Regions from separate parts of the Nocardiopsis sp. NPDC058789 genome, predicted to be linked through region 1. Evidence: riboswitches for the same ligand, from Rfam matches in the RefSeq annotation. Region 1 holds a riboswitch; the other holds the start of a gene.
The links. Region 1 has a riboswitch for S-adenosylmethionine ahead of ACFW3L_RS18145 (TIGR04028 family ABC transporter substrate-binding protein). Riboswitches for the same ligand answer to the same signal wherever they lie in the genome.

Region 1 (4,967 bases):
CACCTCTGAGGCGGCGCTCCGGAGAGTCCACGACACGCTCCCGACCGACTGGCTGGTCTCGGTCGTCATCGCCGTCGAACACGTCGAGGCCGGGGCCGAGGCGGAGACCCGCCAGGCGCGGCACACCGCGCTCCTCCGTGTCCTCGGCCACCAAGGACCCGTGTGACCAGGGGCCCAGCCCGATTCACCCCGATTCGCCCCGTCCACTGGCACAAAGGGCTCCCGAACGCGACTACCGTGCTGATGGGCCGTGTCAGTGCGCGGCCCTCCTTCTGACCATTTCTCCCACCCGCGGCAGCGGGCAGCCAGATGGGAACCGTGTGAACAGCACCCATGACCGATCGCCCCGGAACCTGCGCCTCATTGTGACCGGAGGGGGTACGGGCGGCCACACCTACCCCGCACTGACCGCGGTCAACGCTCTGCGGGCCCGTCTGGAGTCGACCGGCCACTCCCTCGAGGTGCTGTGGGTGGGCGCGGCGGACAGCCTCGAACAGCGCGTGGCCACCACCAACGGCATCGCCTTCGAGGCGGTGGCCACCGGCAAGATCCGCCGGTCCAAGAACCCGATCAAGATGGTCTCCCCGGCCAACGTCAAGGACATGACCAACGTCCCCCGAGGCGTGGCACAGGCCCGGTCACTGGTGTCCGACTTCGCGCCAGACGTGGTCCTGGCCACCGGCGGCTACGTCGCCGTGCCCGTCGGCCTCGCCGCGCGCATGTGCCGCCGCCCCCTCGTCGTGCACGAGCAGACCGTCCGCCTCGGCCTGGCCAACAAGGTCCTCGCCCGCGCCGGCGCCCAGATCGCCGTGTCCGCGCAGTCCTCCGTGGCACTCCTGCCCGAGGGCTCCCAGGGCACCGCCGTGGTGACGGGCAACCCCGTGCGCCCCGAGGTCCTCACGGGACAGCCGCAGCGCGCCGCCGAGGGCCTGGGCTTCACCGGTCACGACCCGGAGCTGCCCACCGTCTACGTGACCGGCGGCGCCCAGGGGTCGGCGCAGATCAACACCAACGTTCGCGACATCCTCCCGTGGCTGCTCACCAGGGCCAACGTCGTCCACCAGTGCGGTGCGAACAACGTCGACGCCCTCCGTGAGAGCGCCCAGGGACTGGACCCGGCCCTCGCCCAGCGGTACCACCTGACCGCCTTCGTCGGTCCGGAGCTCCCCGACGTGCTGGCCCTCGCCGACGTGGTCATCTCCCGCAGCGGTGCCGGTACGATCGCCGAACTCACCGCTCTCGGCAAGGCCGCCGTGTTCATCCCGCTGGCTTCCTCCGCGGGGAACGAGCAGGCGCACAACGCCCGTCACCTCCAGGAGTCGGGCGCCGCCGTGGCGCTCCTCGGCGAGGTCAACCCGGCCAACCTCCAGGCCGCCGTCGAGCCGCTCCTCGCTGACCCGGCCACCCGCGACGCCATCGCCTCCCAGGCCCGCTCGAAGGGCATGCCCGACGCCGCCGAACGCCTCGTGGACGTCCTTCTCACGGCCGCCAACTGACCCTCGGGTCGTTCCTACCAACATGCATGCAGTTATGCGCAAGAATCACGTTCGTCGATGGAAATCACCAGTGTCCAACTTTCGAGAAGTTGGAAAAACGACCCCTTGTCACTGGTAAGTTCCCTGTTCAAGAAGTCTGCTCCCCGCGCACGCGGGGATGGACCCGAAACTCCGTTCGAGCTGCTCACGCGCTACCGCTGCTCCCCGCGCACGCGGGGATGGACCCGCCTCGTCCGCGCCGCCGATCGCGGCCAGGGTCTGCTCCCCGCGACGCAGGGAGCAGCTGGCCGACTTCGCACCCGATACGTGCACGACACCTGCCGACTCGGCTTGGGGCACGGCCCCGTCGGGGTTTGCTGGATAGTCTAGCGTTGCTGGAGACGTCTTCTGGGAAGCGGGCACATGGCACCCAACATCGCCACCAACACCAAGGTCGACCTCGACGGGCTCCTGGAGTTCGTGCGGCCCCGGCACCGGGCGCTTCTGCTCACCCGGCGAGCGGACGGCGGTCCCCAGGCCTCGCCGGTGACCTGCGGGGTCGACACCGAGGGCCGGATCGTGGTCTCCACCTATCCGGAGCGGGCCAAGGCCCGTAACGCGAGCAGGGACCCACGGGTCAGCGTCGTCGTCCTCTCCGAGGACTTCGACGGGCCCTGGGTGCAGGTCGACGGCACGGCCGAGGTCATCGACGGCGAGGACGCCGTCGAACCCCTCGTGGAGTACTTCCGGGTCATCTCCGGGGAGCACCCCGACTGGGACGAGTACCGCGAGGCGATGCACCGCCAGGGCAAGGCGCTCGTGCGGGTCACGCCCGAGCGGTGGGGGCCCGTGGCCACGGGCGGGTTCCCGGCGGACCGGGTCTGATCAGGCGGCAGCCGCCTCGCTGAAGCCCCCACCGGGCCCGGCGGCTCCACGGTCGTGTCCCGGAGGGGGCCCTACCGGGCATTCCCCCTGGGGCGGACTCGGCCGCTATCTATAGTTTTCCTACTGGTATGATATGTTTTTGTCAGGTCAAGAGTTCCGCTGTCTGGCTCGGCAGGCGGGACAGCAACCCTCGTACGGCGGTGGGGTGCTCCCGAGCAAGACCGGGTGTCCGCGACCAGCGGGCGCAAGTGCTACCCGACGCGAGAGGGACCCCGCCCGGACCCGAGGTGACACCGGGTCCGAGGGTCGTCCCCGTCGGTCCCCGAGAGGAAGAACGTGTCCCACTCCACGACACCGGTACGTGCCCTGTCCCTGCTCGCGGCCGTCGGCCTGATGACCCTGACGGGCTGCGGTGCCTCCGCCTCCTCAGGAACGGGGGGCGACGGTGGGCCCGTCCCGGGAGGCACCCTCGTCTACCTGGAACACCAGGCCCACGACTCCCTCTATCCGCCGTCCGCGGGCTTCTACCCCAACGGCGGCCTGGTCAACAACGTCACCGACCGGCTGGTGTACCAGGACCCCGAGACCCTGGAGTTCGAGCCCTGGATCGCCACGGAGTGGGAGGTCAACGACGACGCCACCGAGTACACCTTCACACTCCGGGACGACGTCACCTTCTCCGACGGCTCCCCGCTGGACGCGGAGGTGGTCGCCAAGAACTTCGACCTCTACGGACAGGGCGACCAGGACCGCGCGCTGATCGTCTCCGAGGCGATCAACAACTACGGGGGCAGCGAGGTCCTGGACGAGACCACGGTCCGGTTCCACTTCGACGCCCCCTCACCCGGCTTCCTCCAGGCCACCTCCACCATCAACTCCGGCCTGCTCTCCGAGGACACGCTCGACCTTTCCCTGGAGGGCTTCGGCCCGGGCAACTCCACCGAGGTGATCGGCACGGGGCCCTTCACCATCACCGAGGAGGAGATCGGCACCTCCCTCACCCTCACCGCGCGGGAGGACTACGCCTGGGCGCCGCCGAGCCGGGAGAACCAGGGCCGCGCCCACCTGGACGAGGTCCAGGTCAGCGTCACCCCCGAGGACAGCGTCCGCGTGGGCTCGCTGATCGCCGGACAGGCCCACTTCGTCCGCTACGTCCAGGCCCAGGACGAGAGACAGGTCGAGGAGGCCGGGTTCACGGTCCACGCCCCGCAGACCAACGGGGTCAACAACAGCCTCAGCCTGCGCCTGGGCAACGAGATCCTCTCCGAACTCCCCGTGCGGCAGGCGCTGGTCGCCGGGATCGACCGGCAGGAGGTCGTGGACACCATCTACACGGATCACTACCCGCTGGCCACCTCCACCCTGAGCACCACCGCCCGGGGCTACGCCGACCAGTCCGAGCACCTGGAGTACGACCCCGAGCGGGCCGAGGAGCTCCTCGACGAAGCCGGCTGGGAGCTCGGTTCCGACGGGGTCCGCGAGAAGGACGGCACCCCGCTCACCCTCGTGGTCAACGAGGCGGCTCCGCAGCCTCGGTCGTTCGAGGCGCTGACGCTGATCAGTCAGCAGCTCGCCGGGATCGGCGTCGACCTCCGGATCCTCGCCGCCGACGCCGGTACCTACGCCGAGGCGATCAACGACCCCGACCAGGTGCAGATCTACCACTCCATGGTGGGTCGCGCCGACCACGACGTCATCAAGAGCCAGTACCACTCGCAGAACCGCAACACCCTGCTCAACCGTGACCCGGGCGACGACTCGGTCCAGGACGAGGAACTGGAGGAACTGCTGGAGGAGGTGGCCTCCGCCGCCGAGCCCGAGGACCGCGACGAGGCCAGCGCGGCCGTGCAGGCCCACCTGAGCGAGCAGGCCTACGTCATCCCGCTGTTCGAGGAGCCGCAGGTGTACGGCACCGCTCCCAGCGTGCACGGCGTGGCGTTCGAGTCGGTGGCCCGGCCCAGCTTCCACGAGGTCTGGCTGGACGAGTAGCGGGCCGGTGGGCGCCGCACGGCCCTGGTCGGTCGGTGCCCACCGTCCTCCGTCTCCGCCCCTCACCGTTCCGCTCCCGTCCCACCCGTCCCTGGAAGTCCACACCTCAGAGAGGTCGGATGAGCTACGTACTCCGACGGGTCGGGCAGGCCGTGGTGGTGTTGCTCGCCGCGTTCACAGCGGCGTTCGTGCTGCTCCAGGCCATGCCCGGCGACGCCGTCATGATCCGGTTCGAGAACCCCGAGCTCGGCCTGTCGCCCGAGCAGATCGCCGCCCTGCGCGCGACCTACGGGGTCGACGTCCCCGCCCACCAGCAGTACGCGCACACCCTGCTCGGGTTCCTGAGCGGCGACTTCGGACACTCCGTCCAGAGCGGCACCGCCGTGCGCCACCTGATCGCCGAGGCCCTGCCCGGTACCCTCCAGCTCGCCCTCCTCGGGTTCGTCACGGCGCTGGTCCTGGCGACGGCCGTGGCCTTCCTGTCCACCTATCCCCGGCTGGCCTGGATTCGCGGACTCCTGCGGTCACTGCCGTCGCTGTTCGTGTCGGTCCCGGTCTTCTGGCTCGGCATCCTGCTCATCCAGGTGTTCTCCTTCCGACTCGGCCTGGTCCCGGTGA
Region 2 (4,967 bases), on a different contig from region 1:
TGCTCAACCGGGCGGACCTGCGCGCCTCGGAGGAGGCGCTGCGCCGCTGGTTCAACGCGGCCGCGCTCGTGCGGCCGGGGGGCACCGTGGTGGTCTCGGCCGACGCGTCCCTGCCGGTGGTGCAGTCACTGGTCCGCTGGGACCCGGGCGGTTTCGCCGAACGGGAGCTGGCCGAGCGGCGCGCGCTGGGCTTCCCTCCAGCGGTGTCGATGGCCTCGATCACCGGGGCCCCCGAGCACGTGCGCGAGCTGCTGGACCAGATCCAGCTGCCCGAGTCGGCCGAGCTGCTGGGACCGGTCCCGGTCGGGTCCGAGACCGGCGAGAACGGTGACCACGTGACCGAGCGGGCGCTGTTGCGGGTGCCACGGGGGGCGATCGGCGACCTCTCCCGGGCGTTGAAGGCGGCCGCCTCGGCGCGCAGCGCGCGGCGGGACGAACACCTGGTGCAGGTCCGGGTGGACCCCCCGCACGTGCTCTAGGCGACCGGTTCCGACCACGGACCGGCGCTCTCCCCGAAGCGGGCCCGGTACAGGTCGCGCAGGAGGGCGACCTCGGCGCCGTGGTGGATGAACTCGCGGTTCAGGTGCAGGATGAGCACGACCAGCGGGAAGTCCGCCCACTGGGGCGCCTCGGCGCCGCCCACCGGTTCGGCCAGGTCGTCGTCGTCGAGTTCCTGGACGTGCTCGGACCAGGTGAGGTAGGCCCTGCGCAGGCGCTGTCTGGCCTCGGCCGCACTGGAGGGCCAGTCGATGTTGTCGCGGCTGGCGGTGCGGTCCCCGAAGTGCCAGTTGATCCTGGCCTCCAGGACGTCCACCACGATGTGTCCCAGGCGCCAGGCGATGGTGGTGACCGGCGGCGGGACGGGCTCCGGGTAGGCACCGTCCGGGGCGTGGCGGCCGTCGGGCAGCTGGCGCACCGTCCAGCAGCCGGGGACGGGCTCCCAGTAGAACTCGGCGTCCGTCAGCCCCTCCAGCCTGGGCCACAGCGAGAAGTCCCAGTAGAACCTCATCTGGGCCTGGATCTCACCGTTCCAGTTCAGCGCCATCACGTCGCTCCCCTTCCTCGCCCGGGCGCGCGGCCCAGTCCGCCCAGGGTTCCACACCCCGGGGCGGACACGTCCTCGTCCGGGTAGGGCCACCAGGTCAGGTCGGCGACCCCCGGTTCGACGGGGAGGAAGGGGGCGAAGGCCCGTTCCGCCGTGGGGCGGGGAGCCGTGGACGTGAGGGCGACGTATCCGCCGCCGCGCATCATGCGGTGCAGGGTGTCGAGACCGGCGGGCGGGTCCTGTTCGGTGCCGGGGCGGGTCATCAGGACGGCGACGGGCTCGTCGAAGTCGACGAGCCCGCTGGTGTGGAGGCGTCGGAGCACGGAGTCCGTACCGGTGCCGCCGGAGCCGTCCCCGGCCAGGACGGTCGCGTTGGAGGCGGGTGCGGCCAGCACCCCGGCCGTCCCGGTCGGGGCCAGGTGCACCAGTGTGGCGTCGGCGCTGGCCCGGCGTACGCGCTCGGCGGTGCCGGGCACCGGGCAGCCCCAGTCCACGAACTGGCGTATCCCGGCGTCCGCGCAGAGGTAGTCGACGACGCGGCCGAGGAAGGCCTGGTGCAGGCGGACCCGCTCGGCGTCGGCCGGGTCCGGCGGTCGGGTGCGCGGGCCGAGGCTGACCACCGGTGAGGGCTGCTCGGGGACGCGCGGGGGCTCGGTGGGTCGGAACACGGCCGTGAGGGGACCTGTCTTGGGTCCTCGTACGTCCGTCACGATCACGCTCCCCCAGCCGGTTCGCTCGCGGGAGGCGGGACGTCGCGTCGGTACGGACCGGTCGGGTCCGGCGACGGCGCGCCCCGCCGTCAGGGCCCGATAGTACCGCCTGGGAACGTGATCCCCAGCACACCCCCGCGTGAAATGTGACCCAGTGCGTCGAATGGGGGGTCATGCGTAGTGAAGTTCCATGAGTCCGAGGTCCCGAACACACAGATTCCAGACATTCCGGGCGGCATCCGACGCTTCAGAGGACGTTGCGGGGGTCCGGAACCGGGGCGAGGCGGCCGTCGCAGTCGGCGTACTCCCAGCGCGGGCCGTGGGCCACGAGGTCGGTGACCGCGCCGACCAGCCGGTCCACGTGCTCCTCGGTGGTCCCCACGCCCAGGCTCGCCCGCACGGCCTGCTCGTGCCCCTCGGGCAGCAGGTGGGTGGTGAGCGGGTGGGCGCAGAACAGGCCGTCGCGCACCCCGATCCCGTACTCGGCGGAGAGCGCGGCGGCGAGGAGGTCGGCGGGCAGGCCGTCGACCACGAACGACACGATCCCGACCCGGGCGTGTTCGGCGTCCCACAGGGACAGTTCGCGCACGCCCTCGATCTCGCCCAGCCCGGAGCGCAGGCGCTCCAGCAGAGCGGCCTCACGGATGTGCTGGAGGGAGAGCGTCTCGGTGGTGAAGGTGTCGCAGGCCGCCGCCAGCGCCACGGCTCCCAGCACGTTCGGGCTGCCCGCCTCGTGGCGCGCGGGCAGGTCGTTCCACTGGACGTCGTGTTCGGTCACCCGGCGGGTCGCGCCCCCTCCCGCCAGGTAGGGGGCGGCGTCGCTGAGCCAGTCGGCACGGCCCGCCAGCACTCCGGAACCGAAGGGGGCGTAGAGCTTGTGCCCGGACAGGGCCACGTAGTCGGCGCCGGTGCCGGTGAGACTGAACGGCAGGTGCGGCACGTACTGGGCCGCGTCCACCACCACACGGGCCCCCTCAGCGTGGGCGGCCTCGACCAGTTCCTCGACCGGCCAGATCTCGCCGGTGACGTTGGAGGCGGCGGTGACGCACAGCAGGCGGGGACCCTCGGGCGCCCGCGCGAGCGCGGCGCGGGCCGAGGCGACGGCTTCCTCGGGCGACGCGGGCAGGGGAAGGCGGATCACCTGTCCGGCGCGTGCGGCCGGGTGCTCCCACGGAAGGAGGCTCGCGTGGTGCTCGGACTCGAAGACCACCACGGTGCAGCCCTCGGGCACGGCGCGGGCCAGCAGGTTGACGGCGTCGGTGGTGCCGCGCACGAACACGACCGCGTCGGCGGAACCGTGGGCGTCGGCCTCGGTGCGCACGCCCAGGAACCGGGAGACGCTGCGGCGGGCGCGCTCGTAGGCGTCGGTGCTGACCTGCGAGTGGTGCCCGGCGCCCCGGTGGACGCTGGCGTAGTACGGGAGAGCGGCGGAGAGCGCGTCCGCGACGCTGGTCAGGCAGGGGGCGCTGGCCGCGTAGTCGAAGTTGGCGTAGTCGACGTACTCACCGTCGACCAGGGGGACCCCGCCCTCGGCGGTGACGATCGCGCACTCGGTGCGGGCCTCGGCCTCTCGGGCCGCGTCCCGGGCGGCGGAACGGCTGGAGCGCGTGGAGTCGAACGGGATGACGGTGGTCATGGGGCACCTCTTCTGCGGGTCGTGGGACCCACGGGGTACGCCGATGACGGCTGCGCCTCAGGGGTCCGCGCTTGTCTGACACGGTCGTGTCGGGACCTGGTCCTCACCCGGGGCACCCCACCGCGGAAGGAGGGTTGCCGACCAGCTAGCCGGGGCTTGTCGCTGGTACTCGTGACCTGAGCGGAAATGTAACACAGGGTTCCCGGAGCGCGCATCCGTGCGCGCGTGTGCCCTGGACCACCCCCCGCCTTGACACCGACCGTCCCGGCTGGGCCATACTGATCGAGAACTGCCCTCACGTCGCGGGTGTCCGGTTTCCCCCGGCCGCCCTTCAGACGCGAGACTCCAGTCAGTTGGAGTTTTCGCGTGCCCGCAGACAAGAGGTGCTTTTCCGTTGTACGGCGACGACCGTGTTCAGCAGCTTCTCCGCGACCCCAGGGTCGTGCTCATCTCCGGCTACGCCCGTCTTCCCGACTCGGTGGCGAGCCATTCCCAGTACCAGCGGCTCGGTGTCGTGCTCGCGGTGGACTCCGCGGACGGCCGGATCGTGGCCGCGGACACCACCCTCCTGACCGACCTGGCCAAGGACTTCTTCCGTGCCCTGGTCGAGGGCGCCTCGGTGACCGAGGACATCGCGGAGATCGTCCAGCGGGTCCAGACGCGCTACGCGGGCCAGTCCGGCGCCGCGCTCACCACCGCGCTGCGCCGCTGCCTGGAGACCTACTACCAGCTGCGGGACGGCGACCAGCTGCCCGGCGGCCCCGTGGATCCCGAGTGCCCGTCCGACGGCAAGGAGTGACCCCCCATGCGTGAGACCCATCCTCAGCCCGACCCCGGTCCCGGTCAGGGAGCACCGCTCCCCCTGGCCGGGGTGCGGATCGCCGACCTGTCCCGGGTGCTCGCGGGCCCCTACGCGACCATGCTGCTCGCGGACATGGGCGCCGAGGTGGTGAAGGTGGAGCAGCCCGGCCGGGGCGACGACACCCGCTCCTGGGGCCCGCCCTACGCGGAGCCCACGGAGGAGCACCGGGCGGACCACTCCCCCGGCGAGGCCGCGTACTTCCTGTCCGTGAACCGGAACAAGCGCAGCCTGGCCGTCGACCTGAAGGACCCGGAGGGGCTGGCCGCCGTCCAGGAGCTGTGCGCCACCTCGGACGTGGTGATCCAGAACTTCCGGCCCGGGGTGATCGACCGGCTCGGGTTGGGATACGAGCAGGTCAGCGCGCGCAATCCGGCCGTCGTGTACTGCTCCGTGAGCGGTTTCGGCCCCGAACACGAACCCGCCACCCGTCCGGGGTTCGACATCGTCGTGCAGGCCGAGAGCGGGCTGATGGCCGCCACCGGTCCCGTCGACGGTCCGGCGAGCAAGGTGGGTGTGGCGCTCACCGACGTCCTGACCGGCCTGAACGCGGCCGTGGGCATCCTCGGTGCGCTCATGCGGGCCCGGGTGACCGGGCGCGGCGAGGACATCAGCGTCTCCCTGGTCAACTCCACCCTGTCCAGCCTGGTCAACCTCGCGCAGCAGGCGCTGGTCACCGGGGCCGAGCCGGCGCGCGTGGGCAACGCCCACACGACC

Region 2: it holds a riboswitch for S-adenosylmethionine, as region 1 does, so the genes downstream of both, ACFW3L_RS16830 (aminotransferase class V-fold PLP-dependent enzyme) here and ACFW3L_RS18145 (TIGR04028 family ABC transporter substrate-binding protein) in region 1, are expected to answer to the same signal.

The regions. Positions count from the first base shown of each region.
Region 1 is NZ_JBHYOW010000011.1:167,028-171,994, reverse strand. It holds gene ACFW3L_RS18155 (glycosyltransferase) at 321-1,496, shown strand; gene ACFW3L_RS18150 (PPOX class F420-dependent oxidoreductase) at 1,899-2,360, shown strand; SAM riboswitch class IV at 2,506-2,617, shown strand; gene ACFW3L_RS18145 (TIGR04028 family ABC transporter substrate-binding protein) at 2,697-4,349, shown strand; gene ACFW3L_RS18140 (ABC transporter permease) at 4,469-4,967, shown strand, end outside.
Region 2 is NZ_JBHYOW010000010.1:148,272-153,238, reverse strand. It holds gene ACFW3L_RS16845 (primosomal protein N') at 1-479, shown strand, start outside; gene ACFW3L_RS16840 (DinB family protein) at 476-1,045, opposite strand; gene ACFW3L_RS16835 (SAM-dependent methyltransferase) at 1,045-1,755, opposite strand; gene ACFW3L_RS16830 (aminotransferase class V-fold PLP-dependent enzyme) at 2,003-3,391, opposite strand; SAM riboswitch class IV at 3,454-3,568, opposite strand; gene ACFW3L_RS16825 (DUF3870 domain-containing protein) at 3,786-4,190, shown strand; gene ACFW3L_RS16820 (CaiB/BaiF CoA transferase family protein) at 4,197-4,967, shown strand, end outside.